Regions from separate parts of the Endozoicomonas sp. Z74 genome, predicted to be linked through region 2. Evidence: predicted binding sites of a transcription regulator. Region 2 holds the regulator's gene; each other region holds the start of a gene.
The links. Region 2 encodes LexA, which represses DNA repair genes until DNA is damaged. Its sites were predicted from a motif close to TACTGTNTANNTANACAGTA; they were not measured.

Region 1 (4,045 bases), on a different contig from region 2:
GAGGCGTCCGGCTACCTTCTTCCCTGACTCTCCGTTTCCAGCCGCACCTCAGCCAGCTCAATTATTTTTTTCAGCTCCCGTTCGCGCAGCCGGGACATTAAGTACAGCAGTTTTGACATAGTAACACTTTTATTCTGAACCCCCAGGATCAGCCAGTCCATTGAGAAGCCAAAGGCGCTACCGATCTTTTGAATGTCAGTAAGAGAGGGGTTGATTTTGTTTCTTTCCCATCGGCTCCAGGTGCTCGGGTGAACCTGGACCCGTTGGGCCATGTACGACTGACTCTTTCCTAAATCCAGCCTGGCGAGTCGTAGCCTGCCACCAAAAGTGCGTTTCATGTGAGTGTTGCCTGTCAGAGCAAGTGAACCAAACGCACAAGAATAGCTGAAACCGTTGCAGCTGCAGCACGTTGGTTAGTCATTGGACGACAGAGACTGATTAAAAAAGTCAAATATGGCAGTATAAAAAACAGGGTTATTACTGTATAAATACACAGTATTTTTCAAGGGTAGAAAAAGAAGAGGTAGGCATGGAGCTGGTAGCCATCATAGAAGTAGCCCGCAGCGAGAACCACGAGGCTCTAAGCCTCATCATCCAAGAAGAAGAAAAAGGAGCAAAGCTATGCAGCATTAGGCGCCATATTCTGGCAGTAGACGAACGCCTGTTTGCGGCGTTGAAGAAGGCGGAAGCACTCTCACCTTCCAAATAAGAGTGCATTCCAGGTGATCCACGCAAATAGATCGGTGCCGGGTGTTGACATATCAACACTCGATACCCGGTTATTCCCCCGAAGGGTATTGTATTACCCGGACACCCGGCTCAGTGGCCGTTTGTCCAGCGGGCGACATGAACCCGCAGTGTTGCGCTGTCAGACGCGAGGCGATATGAGCGGGTGCTTATACCGTGGCCGAATAGTACCATTGATCAACATGGCTTTACATTGCGCGCCTGCACAAAATTAAAAAATGTGTGAGTAGAGGGGTGCCTGTATGAACAGCTGGTTAAGCGACATTCGCCATGGGGCATTTTTGGGGCATTTTATACAGCAATTAATAGCCTTTCAGAGCCATGGTACGATTTAATTGATTGTTTTAATTCTTTAATAATCAATAAGTTGTATGAAAAAAGGAGGGTGAGAAAAATAAGCGACACATAATGGGCGTGTGTTTGGATAGGTCGGTATTTGTCATCGAGTTCTATGGATTAAGAAACGGTCTTGATTTCCCGGGTTGCTGTCAGGGCCGGTAGTCCGTCCAGGAGCCTGTTATTCAGGCCCGGACGGAATAGCCCATGAGCCCCATCTCAAATAATCATGAAGACAATGTTACCATGAGCTGGCTGCAGGCCACACAGTAACTTCAGTTGCGGTCAATATTGGTTTTAATCAGGCCCGCCTGCACAGGTTGTGGGATGAGCCTGATTCAGGAAAATGTTGTGTTATCGGTTCAGGCATCTCTCAGCATAGTGGTAGCCTGATAAGAAAGTAACGGCTCTTTTGAATAACGAGTGGTAAGCAAAGTGTGCTGCCTGTTATAACGCAGCCTGGTGGGAATACAATGGATTCAGTATCGGTAAAACACAGTGAACTGCTGGTTCAGGAAATCGCTTCAGTATTGCAGAGGCGGGGGTGGTCTCTGGCCACCGCGGAGTCCTGTACAGGAGGAGCCATTGGCAGGGAGTTGACCGCTGTGCCAGGGAGTTCGCTCTGGTATGAAGGTGGCGTTATCAGTTACTCGAACGATGTTAAAACACGTCTGTTATCCGTGCCAGGGCCTGTTCTCGAAAAGTGTGGTGCAGTGAGTGAGCCTGTCGCCCTTGCAATGGCGGAGGGGGTAAGGAAACTTCTATTGACGGACGTTTCCATTGCGGTGACAGGGATTGCGGGGCCAGGTGGCGGGACACCTGACAAACCGGTGGGTACTGTCTGGATCAGTTGGAGCCTTGCGGATAACTGTATAGCCCGGTGTTTCCATTTCCAGGGAGAGCGCTCCCAGGTTCGGTCTCAGGCGGTGATGGAGGCTTTGAAAGGGCTCTTGAACTTGTTGCAGTGATGATACACTGAGCGCTTTGTGATGAATCGAATAATATACTGGACAAATTTCCAGTACATGTTTAAATATACAGTATCTGTAGTTTCCAAGTTTCCTGATGACGTCAGACACAAATTGAGGGCATAAAAATGGATGACAACCGCAAGAAAGCGCTGGCCGCTGCATTAAGTCAGATTGACCGGCAGTTTGGTAAAGGCGCGGTGATGCGCATGGGAGACCAGAAGCAGGAAGCCATTCCGGCGATTTCCACGGGGTCTTTGCAGTTGGATATCGCCCTCGGAATCGGCGGCTTGCCCAAGGGACGTGTTGTTGAAATTTATGGTCCTGAATCATCTGGTAAGACCACGCTGACCCTGAGCTGTATTGCCCAGGCACAAAAGCAGGGGGCAACCTGTGCCTTTGTGGATGCTGAACATGCCCTTGATCCTCAGTACGCCGGCAAACTGGGGGTTAATGTGGATGACCTTTATGTCTCCCAGCCGGACACCGGTGAGCAGGCGCTTGAGATTACCGATATGCTGGTACGTTCCGGTGCAGTGGATGTCATCGTGGTGGACTCCGTTGCGGCTCTGGTGCCCAAAGCCGAGATTGAAGGTGAGATGGGGGATTCCCACGTAGGTCTCCAGGCCCGCCTGATGTCTCAGGCACTGAGAAAACTGACAGGCTCTATCAAGCAGACCAACTGCATGGTCATCTTCATCAACCAGATTCGAATGAAGATTGGAGTGATGTTTGGTAACCCTGAGACCACAACCGGGGGCAACGCCCTTAAGTTCTACTCCTCCGTCAGACTTGATATTCGCCGCACTGGAGCCGTGAAACAGGGTGATGAGGTGATCGGTAACGAGACCCGTGTGAAGGTGGTTAAAAATAAGGTCTCACCTCCTTTCCGTCAGGCAGAGTTCCAGATTCTCTATGGTCAGGGCATTTATCATATGGGTGAAGTGATTGATCTGGGAGTGAAGCTGAAGCTGGTGGATAAGTCCGGAGCCTGGTATGCCTACAAGGGCAAGAAAATTGGCCAGGGTAAAGCCAATGCGGCTCAGTATTTGACAGACCATCCGGACATTGCGGGTGAAATTGAGAGTCAGATTCGCAAAGAGCTGCTGAGTTCTCCCGAGGAGAAGTCGGATGAACCCGCGGGAGAAGCTGCCAGCCAGTCCAAGCAGGATGAACTGCTGGCTGAGTGACTGAATGCGATCTAATACAGAACAGTTGTCAAAACAAGTGCGCCGGTCAGCAATGGATTTGCTGGCACGGCGTGAGCATACGTTTAAAGAGTTGATGATGAAACTGGCCATGCGCTTTCCTGAAGAGCAAGTCAGAAACGAAGTGGTCAGGCTCAGGGAGGAGGGACTTCAGAGCGATGCGCGGTTTGTTGAAAGTTACGTTTATTCAAAAAGAAATAAAGGGGATGGCCCGATCAGGATAAAGTCTGCGTTGAGGCAAAAAGGGGTTTCTTCCTCATTGATCAGTGACTATCTGGATGAGAATGATGAGAACTGGCTTCATTGTGCCAGAGAGGTTTTCCGCCGTAAATTTGACGGAAAAGTTGCCAGGGATCGCAAGGGGTGGGCGCGACAGTCCCGTTTTTTGGCTCAAAGAGGATTCAGTATGAGCCAGATAAAAAAAACACTCAGTTATCAATAATTTCTGATTGAAATAGGGAGCGTTCGTTTGTGCGGCCCTTTTTTCAATTATTAGCTTCATGTTTATATAACTCTTTTTAGAGCCTGGTTATAGATAAGGCTGGGATGGTTTTATCCTTTTTCTTTGTAGGGATAGAGTATTCGTCTTTTGGCTATTCTTAATTGGTCTGCAATTTAATACTTATTTTCTAAAAAGAATTATTTAAATACAAGGGGTTGTTCGATGAGTGACCAGTCAGGAAACAATCAGAATGTTGGAACGAATTCAGATGATGAACTGATTGGTACATCAGGATCGGATCAATTGATTGGCCTGGGCGGAGATGATGTACTAAATGGTGGTTT
Region 2 (4,045 bases):
CTCTCTTCCGGTGAAAGCTCTGTACCCTCCAGATCAATCAACAGCACGCCTGTATTCATGGGAAACCTTTTCTCAATAAAGCAGGGGAAACCGGCAGGACACTTTTTTTATCCTTTGAAGGGGCCCGTCAAACGTCAAGAGAGTTGGATATCAATACAGGTGCCCGCATCAACCCGATCATAAAGGTCAATAATATCCCTGCCATGCATACGGATACAACCACGGGAACCAGGCACTCCCATCTCAGCGGTATCCGGGGAGCCGTGAATATAAATGTATCTGCGCATGGTATCGACATTGCCCAGGCGGTTGTATCCTGGCTCAAGCCCGCTGAGCCAAAGAATCCTGCTTAAGATCCAGTCTTTTCTGCCTGGGTATACTGCTGTTAATTCCGGGGAATAAATCTCCCCGGTAAAGCGACGACTGACGAATACTGAGTGCAGCGGCAGACCTTCACCAATTTTGGCTCTGATGACATGACGTCCAAGGGGGGTCTGCCAGCTACCCTCCTGCTGCCCAGTCCCTTTACTGGCGGTTGAGATGCTATAGCGTCGAACCTGACCATTGTCCTGATGCAGGATCATCTCCTGGGTGGCAATATGAACCGACAGATGCATAGAAAACCTGGACTCCGCTGGGTTACAGAAAAAGGGAACAGAGAGGCCATCAAAACCTCAAAGAGCGGGTAATTAACAATGGGTATCTTCACCCGTTGCCGTATTCATCTCAGGTATGGGCACGCAGGCCTGCCGCCATAAAGGGCACCATTTTCCTGAGAATCTCTTCCACCTCATAGCGGGTACCATAATCATTCTCGGCAATGGCCCGGAGCGCATCTGATCCCGACAGGGTAAACACCGCAGCACCCAGAATAAAATAGACCCGCCAGAAAAGATCCCCGGCGGGCAGATTCGGGCAGGTTTTGATCAGCAACTTAAGGTAATCCTCAAAAACCTCGCCATACACTTCCCGTAAATATTTCTTGAGGTGCCCCTGCCCCTGGGAATAAGCCAACCCGATTAGTCGCATGCATACCGACAGATCATTTTCTCTGCGGGGTTTGACCGCCATAATCTGGTCCACCAGCATATGCAGGGCCTCTTCCAGGTCGGGGGTATTGTTTTGCTCATTGATCTGGGAAAGTGCACTGGCCAGATTGGTGGTAAAAGGCTCAAGGAACCTTGAAAAAACCGCCTGGATCAGGGCTTTTTTGGAACCAAAGTGATAGTTGACAGCCGCCAGATTGACTCCTGCATGACTGGTAATCGCCCGCAGAGAGGTTTCCGCAAACCCATGCTCAGCAAACAGCTGTTCAGCTGCGTCCAGGATTCGTTCTACAGTGGCTGACTGTGACATACTTTCTTAAGCACCATTAGCATAAACAATTGTTTAAAACTACCGTTTGAAACCAAAAACTGCAAGTTGTAAAAGTAATACCGCAATAAACCCGGTGGTTCAAGAAAACAGTCCCTTGCAGGAATCAATATACTGTATATAATTACAGATACTGTATAAAAACACAGACACCAGCCATGATTAAGCTCACCAAACGACAGGCCGAGATTCTTGAACTGATCAAGGCCCATATAGAAGAAACAGGATTTCCCCCTACCCGTGCTGAAATTGCCAGCACTTTTGGCTTCCGTTCTCCCAACGCGGCCGAGGAACACCTCAGGGCCCTGGCCAGAAAGGGGGCCATCGAAATCACACCCGGCGCTTCAAGAGGGATTCGTATCCCGGGCTCTGATGCTCTGGGACTTCCCATTATCGGGCAGGTGGCTGCAGGAAGCCCGATTCTTGCCCAGGAACATATTGAAAACCATCTTTCGATCACCCCCTCTTTTTTCTCACCCAAAGCCGACTTTATGCTCAGGGTCAGGGGCATGAGTATGAAGGACATCGGTATTCTGGATGGGGATCTGCTGGCGGTTCACAAAACCAGTGTTGCCCAGAACGGCCAGATCGTAGTGGCCCGGATCGAGGATGAAGTAACAGTGAAGCGGTTCGAACAGAAACGGAACAAAGTTTACCTGCATCCGGAAAACCCGGACTTCACCACCATCGAGGTAGACCTGAACCATGACATTTTTGCCATTGAAGGGCTCAGTGTCGGCGTAATAAGGAATTGAAACCCACAGGACCTGAAGGGTCTAAAGGCCTAAAGGCATAAATACTCAAAGAGCATAAACACCCGTCTGTAGTGGAGGGCCTGACATGCAAGCATTAACGACTCATCCCCTGACCACCGCCTCCAGGACAAACCCAGGCTCCTGGAACCACAAAAGCGCGATTGATGAGCTGATTCTATCTGGCCCCCCATGGCAGGCAGGCCAATTTTTAAAGTCCATGCTCAATGATCTGGCTAACGATCAGGAGCCCCGCTGGCTCACTCTGATCCTTTCCAGCGAACATGCCTTAAAAACCAAGAAATGGCTGAAACTGTCTGGCATCAGCAATAACCGGGTTCAGGTGCTCAATCCCTCAGCCCGACAGGATTCCCTGAAGCTGACCCGCCAGGCCCTGGCCTCCGGTACCAGTCATACCGTGGTCAGCTGGATTAATCAGCTGGATTCCTCAACCCTGAATGAACTTGAATTGGCAGCCAGAAGCGGACGATGCCAGGGGCTGGCCATTCGAAACCGGGATTAATACCTGTAGCACGATATAACCGGCCACCCGATAAAGCCGGTCAGCATGATGAAACGGTTAGTGCAAAACCCGGTTTTCAGGAATATAGCCTTCGGTACCGGCCTCGGTTTTACGGCTGACCTCTTCTATGCAGGCGTCCAGCATAATGCGGGCCACTTCAAATTGATCCCCCTGGAGGAATTCCAGCAACTCCTGGGAAAATGTCATGGTCACCAGGGGCTCAGCACTTTCCTCATCGCTTCGACGCAATACAATCTCCCCTGATGGGAGCTCAACAATTTCAAGAAAAGTCGCTGACATAGTGATCCAGTACCTGATTGCTCTTAAATAGAACCATGGCAGGTGCGCAGGCCACTGGTTCAATGGTAAAGCGGCACTCGTTCAATCACTTGAATAGAGGTGCCTTTAAAGGGGTTAAGTTAACCGGGCTATTTTGCATTAGCCGCTATTGGCTTTCAAGGTGAGGCCTTCAAACTGGCATACATCCGATTTCCACTGGCGCTTCCCACAGGAATGTGTACCGGCCGTCATTGCAATATGCCAGAAGGCTACCACTCAAGGCTGAAGTTGCGACTATAAGTCACCAGTTCTTTCAGGGAGACCAGAATACTGGCCGCACTATCCGGCAGCTCAAGATCCATAGCGGAAGCACTTACCAGGGGTATCTCTGAGGACCTTTCGGGCACCTTTCTCTGCGTCGGCATCAGGCACTCCTGGTGAGAGCGGAGCAAAGAGGACAACCACGACTCATGCTGTTCAAGCTGCTCGATGTACTGCAACTCAGATGACACCTCACCCTTGAGATGAATGCTGTTAATTGCCTCATCCAGTGTGGGAAGCTGACTTACCGATAGCCGATAATTGGTCATAATCTCCGCCAGTAACGAACGATACGCCTGAACCATTGCTCCAAGGCAGGCTTCACGAAACGCCGGGCCGGCAACCTCATCCGCCTCTTTCCAGGCTTCCATCAGCAACCGGGAATGAAACAACATTTTGTTGGTAAATCCCTGCCAATTGTTAGTCATAACCCACTCCTGAACATCATTCGCCCCATCGCCGCTGAGTTTTGCCATAGAACGGCAGGGCACTCATTCAACATTTTCAGGAAACCTGAAACCCTCACGGAAAAAGAACAAGAAAAAAATAAGCCTCCTGTTGGAGGCCTACTTTATAACCCTTCAAAAAAAAGGCCTCTCAATCAAGCACTCTTACGCTTTTTAACCTGCTTTTCCTGCCACTGTCCATCCTGCCAAGTTGCACTCCAGCCCGTCGCCTTACCCTCTACCTCAGACATAACATACTGCTGCTTAGTCTTACGGCTGTAACGGATAATGGCAGGATTCCCATCAGGATCGGTTCGGGGGGCGTCCATCAGATAGCCATACTTGGGATC
Region 3 (4,045 bases), on a different contig from region 2:
AACTGGCTGATGTCCTCCTCGTTGGGGTCCGGGGTGCCGGGGCAGTCAATGGCGTCGTGACTGGCGATCATGGCCGCCAAAGCGTCCGGATCCTGTTCGCACACGGAGAAGTTGCAGTGAGGACAGTCGTAGAGTCCCTGGCGCTGTTCTTCCGGCTGCTCTTCGGGCTCCGGTTTTATCTGAACAACCACCCGGAAACCTTTGTCGTCTGGCTGGCTGACCACTCCGGAAGCTTCCATGGTTTCCAGCAGTCGGGCGGCACGGTTGTAGCCCACCTTTAACTTCCGCTGCAGCTGGGAGATGGAGGGGTTTTTCAGGGTCAGCGCAATGTCCACCGCCTCCTGATAGAGCGGGTCGTCTTCGCTCTCAAAGGCCAGGGTGGGCTGATCCGGATCCGGCTCCAGATCGTCACCGGCCAGATAGGTGTCGGTGTCTGGAATTACGATCATCACCGGGCAACCTTCAGCGTCCGCCAGATCGTGACGGCCCACGGTATTGCCGGGCATCTTCAGTACCGCCTTGACGCCGTCCTTAAAGGTGACGGTGTCCACTGTGGCGGTGAGGGAGACTCGATCTCCGGTGGCGATAATCCGAACGGCCTGGGCCACCGCAGAAGAACAGCGCTCTTTAATGCGAAAGATGACATCTTGCTGTTGGTGCTCCGGGAGCTTTTGCCACACGTCCGGCAGGGCTTTGAGCTCATCCCGGACCAGCGCCATCAAGTCGCCCAGCAGGGTTTCAGCGGAGAGAACAAACTCCTCTTTCTCTTTCAGCAGGCCGAGCGAATCCGCCAGACTGAAATCGTCTGTTTTTTCCATGGTCGTTTACCTTTGGTTTTGGGTGGGTGTGTTACTGCCTGGGGTTAGCCGTCTGGATTAAGAAAACCCAGAAGCCTGTCTGCTGTTTCACGGGAGTCACCATCGGCGTCCTCCTGGTACTCTTCCAGTGCGACACTGACGACGGACCACTCTTTGGCAGAGAGGCCAGCGAATGGGCCTGCCTGCTGAACCAGTTCAGTGACACAGACGTCGCTTTCGTCTTCGGTCTCGCCGTTGATTTCGATCAGCAGGTTTTCGATCAGGAGCGTTTCTGGAAGGGCGGATTCTTTATAGAGGCCGTCGAACTCTTTGCCGGATACGGTGGCGTCCAGTTCTTTCCAGAGGACTCCGTTGTAGTTATCGAATGTATTGAGCAGCTGGAGACGTACTTCTTTGACTTCCCTCTGGATGTCTTTAAGTTCCTGACTTAGGCTTGCAAGCTTCTGGCGTGAGGTGACTTCCTGCCTGGCAAGCTTGTTGATGTGGCTAATGGCCTGTTCCCTGTTCATGTTGTTATCTCTCTTGGTTACAGTTTTTAGCTGTTGGAATATTTATACAAGCAAAAGCTGTTGGCGGCAACAGTTTTTATTATTTTTTTTGCGATGGGTAATTATTGGTTGATTTATATGAGTAACTGATAGTTAGTTGTCGTTTTGAAAAGATTCAGGGATGAATAGCAAACAACAGTTTTCCAGTCGGCTGTCAGAAGCCCTGACGTACTACGGCGTTCCTGAAAAGGGGCGGGGGCGATTGAACCAGATCGCTGACATGTTTGGTGTCTCGGCCAATGCTGTGCGGAAGTGGCTGGAAGCTGAGTCCCTCCCTGAAACCTGGCGTATTCTCGAAATAGCCCGTGTACTGGGTGTTCGCTCGGAATGGTTGCTCAGCGGTCAGGGCGCCATGCAGGCTGACAACAAGGAAGGAGCAGACGCCCGCCATGAACCCATGTTTTCCCTGCTGGCCAATAGCAGTGAGGAAGCCAGAAAACTGTTTTTTCTTGTGGCGGAGAAAGAGAGAAGAGGGGAGCTGGAAGGGCGGCAAATTACCGCCATTGTGAACCTGATAGAGAAGTTTACCGCCGGATCAGGCGACTAGGCTCATATACTGACCAACGACTACGCCGCATATGGTTGTGCCGACCTGTATTTCGTAAATGGGGTATTGCGGGTTCAGCGGCTTGAGGTATTTCATACCGGCATCTTCCACGTACATCTTGAAAGTGCATTCATCCGAACCCGGTAACCGCGCGATGACGGGTAAACCGCTCCGGGCTTCCTTTTCAGGATCCACATAGATTTTTGAACCTTCCGGAAAACTCATGGCCCCAGGGATCTGGCTGGTCATGGAGTCGCCCCTGACCGTCAGGGCATAGGCCCTGTCACTTACTTTTTCAGGACATGGTAATAATTCTTCTGGGTCCTGGAGATAACACACGTCTGACACCTCGCAAAACTGGCCTGCGCTGACCCAAGATATCAGAGGAACCATCCTCATGGTATACATTGCGGTGGGGCTGGAGACGTTTGTGTCGTTGCCGAACCTCAAATAGCTCTCAGTGACACCCAGTACCTTGGCATAGTCTGCCAGATGCCGGGGATTTTTGGTCTGGCCTTTTTCTATCTGGGCAATGCTTTGCTGGGTGATTTTCCGGCCGGTGGCCATTTCCAGCTCATCGGATAAACGACCCTGGCTCCAGCCTTTCTCTTTTCTTAATTGTGCGATCCGCTCACCAATACTCATTGTGCCACCAAGATTTCGACTGATATTTCGGCTGAGCTTTACTGACCGGTTCTGCTCTGGCCAGCTTTTGCTCAAATAGGAACTTATGGTTCACAAGGTACATGTAAACAGGATTATCAACAATATTAGACTGTTATTTGTGAATTGTTTCACAGGAAGAGGGAGCGCATTATTTTACTTGAATACAGTTTAAAACTGTGAAATTCTACCAAAAAACAAATAACCATGGTGGAGTTATGGAGGCACTGAAAAGAGCAATAGAGCTGTGTGGTGGACAAAGGCAGTTAGGTGAAAAACTCACACCACCAGTGAAGCAGCAATCTGTCGGCGGATGGATTGAGCGCGGCAGCATTCCCCCAAAGCGTGTCAGGCAAATCGAAGCGGCGGTTGATGGCCAGGTGACCCGGCATGAACTGGACCCAGAGCTGTACCCGGAAGAAGTCTGAGGAATAACACAAAAAGAAAACCCCGCACTGCGGGAACAGGATACGGGGTTTTCAGGGAGAAAAATAATCATGACACAGAATACTAACCGGGGGAAGCATGACCATTCTATTCGGGGCATCGCCTGACTTTGCCCGGCTGTTTGCCGGTGCGATGGGCGACGCTGGTCTGACCTGCCCCGAGCAACCCATCGCCGACGGTCGGATCCAGCGCTTCCATGTGGAAGGAGACAAGCCCGGCAAGAAAAACGGCTGGTATGTGCTCTATGGGGGGCGCTATCCCGCCGGATCCTTTGGCAGCTGGAAGACCGGGGATAAACACGTCTGGTCACTCCACGACAGCCGGGAGCTGACCCCGGAAGAGCGCCAGGAGCAGGAGCGGGTAATGGCCATGCTCAAGGCGGAGCGGGAACGGGAACAGCAAAAGGTCTGGGCTGATGTGGCCAGGGCTTCCCAGGACGAATGGGAACAGGCTCGCACCGCCGATCCGGACCACCCCTACCTTCTGGATAAGGGGGTGGGTGTTCACGGTATCCGCCAGCGAGAGCAGACGCTACTGATACCGGTCCACGATGAACAGGACGCTCTTTGCACCTTGCAGTATATCTGGCAGGAAGCCGACGGCACTTTCCAGAAGCGCTACAAGACCGGCGGCAAAAAGGCCGGGGGCCTGCATCTGATCGGCGAGATTACCGACACGCTCTACGAAGCAGAAGGCTATTCCACTGCGGCCACCATTCACGAGGCCACCGGCTGTGGTGTGGTGGTGGCCTTTGATTCTGGCAATCTGGAAGCGGTAGCCACCCGGCTGCAGTCCGTGGCCCGGCAACGGATCATCGCCGCTGATAACGACAGCGCCACCAAGAATAATCCCGGACTGACTGCCGCCATCAAGGCCGCCCAGGTCACCGGCTCCACCGTCGTATTTCCCCAATTTCCACCAGGCACCCTGGGCACCGACTTTAACGACCTGAAGCGGGTCGCTCCCGATCTGCTGCTGGAGCAACTGAAGTGCCCGGCCCGGATGATGCCCACCAGTTTCAA
Region 4 (4,045 bases), on a different contig from region 2:
AGGGTCTATGACAAAACCCGCTCCATCCTGGGAACGGCAAAAGACCTCTGGGACAGTGGGTATCAGCTGGTTGCCCTGTTAATTGTTCTTTTCAGCGTGATTATCCCCACGGTAAAAATCCTCTGTCTGATGCTGGTCAGCTTCCTTTCCAGTAGCCAGGCTGCTTTTCAGAGAAAAGTGATCCGGATCAACGGGGTTTTAAGTAAGTGGTCCATGGCCGATGTGTTTGCCATGGGCGTCCTGATTGCCTGCCTGGCGGCCAATGCTTCAAACGTGCAAAGTGCTGTTATTCAGTTCAGTGCTCAACTGCATGGGGGCTTCTACTGGTTTGTCGGATACTGCCTGCTGGCCAGTGCGCTGGGGCAACTGGTAGAAAGGTATTGCGTCTGTGAAGCCATAACACCGCACTAAATGCGCGCCTCGGGCTTGGCAAACAGTTCCAGCTGCTCCTGGGCATCAGGAGCCCTGAGGTCCACCAGCCTCAATCCAATCCCCAGTAACCGGACCGGGCGTTGCCCTCTCTGCCAGGCTCTCAGCATTAAGCGGCGGAAATGATCACCGGAAGACGCCCCCGTCTGCTCAACCCCTTCTTCAAGGGTCGTCTGGGTGAAATCCGAAAACTTGACTTTGACGAAGTGCTTACTGACGCCGTACTCTCCTTTTATCCTCTGAAACCGGTGCTGCAGATCATCCAGCAGCGGCTCCACTTTGTCGAGAACGGCCTGTTCGTCGGGAAGATCCTGATCATAAGTGTGCTCTACCGACAAGGACTTCCTGCGGCGATCCGTCTGTACCGGTCGATCATCCATACCACGGGAAAGCTCCCACAACCGTTCGCCAAAACTCCCGAACCATCGGCTCAGCTCTGGCAGGGAGTATTGGCGCAACTGACCACAGGTTTCTATGCCCTTTTTATGCAGCTTGCCAGCGGTGACCTTACCCACCCCATGAATTTTTCTCACAGGCAGTTCGAAAATAAAGTGATCCACCTGGTCCGGCGTGATGACAAAAAGCCCATCCGGCTTGTTCCAGTCACTGGCAATTTTGGCCAGAAACTTATTGGGCGCCACCCCAGCGGATACCGTCACCTGTAACTGGTCTCGAATTTTCTGCCGAATCTCTTCCGCCATCAGGGTCGCACTTCCCTGGCAGAGGGGGGTGGAACTGACATCAAGATACGCTTCATCCAGAGACAAAGGTTCAATAAAATCAGTGTATTGCCCAAAGATGGCATGGGCTTTTTCTGAGGCTTCTTTATAGACGGAAAAGCGGGGCGGAATGATTTTCAGCTCGGGGCATAGCCGCAAAGCCTGTGCAGATGCCATGGCCGAATGAACACCAAAACGTCTCGCCTCATAGTTGCAGGTTGCTATGACGCCCCTTCGATCAGACGCCCCCCCGACAGCAACAGGCCGCCCTGACAACCTGGGATTATCACGTATTTCAATGCTGGCAAAAAAGGCGTCAAAATCGATATGAATGATTTTTCGCTGGGCTATCTTTTGACGAATAACCTTTTGCTGGAGAACCTTTTGCCGGAGAGCGGCATCACTGTCAGTCATATTTCAATCGAATTCAGGGCATAAAGCTGTATAGATACACAGTAATATTTGTGTTTCCTATCTTACCAAAATCAGCGCACTTGCCCAGAACCCTTTTGCGTTTCCCTGTTACTCGACGTTCTTGAAGTACAGAGCAGAGTAAAAAGCAGGGTAAAGACAGTCACAGGCCATTCCCCCAAACATCCATTTATGGTGTGGGAGAGTGAGCCTTGGTTTTATTGAAAAGTCCCCTTGAAGTTGTCTTCAAAGCCTCCGGTTAACCCGTTTGCTTTCAACACAGCTTCTTTGGTTCCAGAGAAGTTAAGGCATTAACAAGCACCATGCGTGTCACCATTTTCAACACACCTGTCATCAGCCAGTGTTTTGCACTGTTTGCCAGAGTTTTTCTTAAACTGTCCGGCTGGAGCATTGACGGAAAGCCTCCCAGGCTTGCCCGTTATGTCCTGGTTGGCGCCCCCCACACCAGTAACTGGGACTTTGTGTTCGGCATGGCCATAGGGTTGGCCACCGGCGTTCACTGCTACTGGGTGGGAAAACATACCCTGTTCCGGGGACCTTTAAACCCGGTCATGCGCTGGATGGGAGGTATTCCTCTTGACCGGAATGGCCGGTGCCGCAGGGGCAGCCTGGTTGACCAGACCGTCTGCACCTTCAAACAACACCGCAAGTTTGGCCTGGTCATCTGCCCGGAAGGGACCCGCTCCAGGGGCGAACGCTGGCGAACCGGTTTTTATCATATGGCGAAAAATGCAGGAGTCCCCATCGTCCTTGCTTATCTGGATTTCAGGAACCGCGTGGGTGGTTTTGGCCCGATCATTGAGCCCGGTGATGACATTAACAAGGACCTTCATCAAATCCAGGCATTTTACGCCAATATCCATGGTAAAAACCCGGAGTGCTTCAGCCCGGTCAGCCCCAGAGGGGCCTGAGGCCTGGGCACTCTCATAATGACCCGAAGCACATCAGCGGTGGCTATATGGCGCAGTAAAAATACTGGTCAAAGCCCCTGTTAATGTCTGAATAAAGTCTTCTCGCTGTTTTTGGTCATAACCCGGATCCCGGTCACACTGACGACAATAGTCCGATAAAGAGTGCAAAACCACTGCTTTGGCCATGGCTTTTCGGCTCAGAAGCAGGTGCGAAGGCATTCCCTCCGTCAGAGAAGCCGTCAAGGTCTGCAAACCTTCCAGCGCCCTGTTTTCTCTCTGATCTTGAGGATCGGGATCCAGAGTCTGATGATGAACATTGGCCGTAAAGCGCAGATAATCCCGACCTCCATCCTGTCGATCCAGCTGCTCAACCAGCGGCATCACCGCCAACCGCGCTATGTCCTCAAATTGAACCGTCCTGGCATCAGGGCTATCCAGTAAAGCCTGGATCATCTCCATACGCCGGGCTTCAATCGCCGGAGTGTAGTAATCAAAAATAGCCTGAACCAGGCCAGCCCGGTTCCCGAAATGATAGTGAAGTGCCGAGGCATTTCGCTGCCCTGCCTGACGGACTATCTCATTGAGCGAGACACCACTGACCCCTTGCATTCCCATTAATCGCACTGCTGAGCGTATTAATGCAACGCGGGCCTCCTTTTTTTTCTCCGCTCCCGGAGATGAATACGCTGTAGCTTCAGAGTGGTTCATGGAAAAACGTCAATGAAATCATCGTAGAAAAAGATAAACAGTGTGTACCACACTCACAGAGGAAAATCAGGCACACTGAATAGTTTTACCCTGATATTTTCTTGCCAGAGGGGAACCCAACCTCTGGGATATTGATAATGCGATCACATTACTTTACCCTGAAGCCCTAATTAATATAATCACATTAACATTGCTGTCATGATAAAAATAAGACAAATAGCGTATAAGCTCACCACTCTCCTCCTATGCACGACGACTGTCCTGTTTATAACGGGATGCAGTGATGCCCGGCGACTTTATGATATGTTCGTTGACATTGGCAGCGTTGACCAGCTGGCGGATGGCTCAGACAGAACCCAGGTCACCCTTGAGCAAGGCATTGAGGTGCCCTCAAAAGTTGCCACCAGCGACTCTTTTCAACCAGCCCCTCTTCCCCAGCTCCCCATGCCGGACCACCCTTACATGCTGGATGAATACGACAGCGGAGGTGTTCATGCAGACAGCTATAACAGCAGTGTCAGCCATCATGGGGGACCTGTTGGCTACCTCCCAAAAGCCTATGCACCCAAAGCCCTGCCTGGAAACGAGCTGGCACTGTGCACCCCCATGTTAAGGGATTTGAAAAACCGCCTGGCTTCCGCCTGTATTGCTCTTGATGGCCCCAGCCAGCTGACGCTGTTCGATCCGGAAAATCAGTTTAAGGTCCTGGCCCAGGCGGATATCCCCCCGAGAAACGGCCTGCTTGATCCGGCAGGGGGCTGGTACTCAAGGATGGATAACAAGGGCCGGGTGATTGTTCCAACTCCGGCCCAGGATATCCGTCTATACAGCGTCAATGACACGGAC

Region 1: the regulator LexA is predicted to act here: its motif matches at 2,107-2,126, upstream of recA (recombinase RecA).
Region 3: the regulator LexA is predicted to act here: its motif matches at 2,729-2,748, upstream of ACNRUY_RS09795 (LexA family protein).
Region 4: the regulator LexA is predicted to act here: its motif matches at 1,587-1,606, upstream of dinB (DNA polymerase IV).

The regions. Positions count from the first base shown of each region.
Region 1 covers NZ_JBLYZI010000005.1:68,141-72,185, reverse strand. Annotated here, with positions in the region: gene ACNRUY_RS02450 (helix-turn-helix transcriptional regulator) at 12-338, opposite strand; gene ACNRUY_RS02445 (hypothetical protein) at 530-709, shown strand; gene ACNRUY_RS02440 (CinA family protein) at 1,557-2,051, shown strand; gene recA (recombinase RecA) at 2,180-3,241, shown strand; gene ACNRUY_RS02430 (regulatory protein RecX) at 3,246-3,701, shown strand; gene ACNRUY_RS02425 (tandem-95 repeat protein) at 3,924-4,045, shown strand, end outside.
Region 2 covers NZ_JBLYZI010000016.1:57,620-61,664, forward strand. Annotated here, with positions in the region: gene nagZ (beta-N-acetylhexosaminidase) at 1-59, opposite strand, end outside; gene ACNRUY_RS06940 (L,D-transpeptidase family protein) at 135-617, opposite strand; gene ACNRUY_RS06945 (TetR/AcrR family transcriptional regulator) at 727-1,356, opposite strand; gene lexA (transcriptional repressor LexA) at 1,533-2,129, shown strand; gene ACNRUY_RS06955 (SulA-like leucine-rich domain-containing protein) at 2,215-2,649, shown strand; gene ACNRUY_RS06960 (hypothetical protein) at 2,707-2,949, opposite strand; gene ACNRUY_RS06965 (DUF6586 family protein) at 3,198-3,677, opposite strand; gene topA (type I DNA topoisomerase) at 3,851-4,045, opposite strand, start outside.
Region 3 covers NZ_JBLYZI010000026.1:9,648-13,692, forward strand. Annotated here, with positions in the region: gene ACNRUY_RS09780 (DNA translocase FtsK) at 1-818, opposite strand, end outside; gene ACNRUY_RS09785 (hypothetical protein) at 863-1,327, opposite strand; gene ACNRUY_RS09790 (helix-turn-helix domain-containing protein) at 1,488-1,913, shown strand; gene ACNRUY_RS09795 (LexA family protein) at 1,902-2,558, opposite strand; gene ACNRUY_RS09800 (YdaS family helix-turn-helix protein) at 2,795-3,004, shown strand; gene ACNRUY_RS09805 (AAA family ATPase) at 3,102-4,045, shown strand, end outside.
Region 4 covers NZ_JBLYZI010000118.1:10,173-14,217, reverse strand. Annotated here, with positions in the region: gene ACNRUY_RS22865 (paraquat-inducible protein A) at 1-411, shown strand, start outside; gene dinB (DNA polymerase IV) at 408-1,562, opposite strand; gene ACNRUY_RS22855 (lysophospholipid acyltransferase family protein) at 1,883-2,491, shown strand; gene ACNRUY_RS22850 (TetR/AcrR family transcriptional regulator) at 2,525-3,199, opposite strand; gene ACNRUY_RS22845 (hypothetical protein) at 3,503-4,045, shown strand, end outside.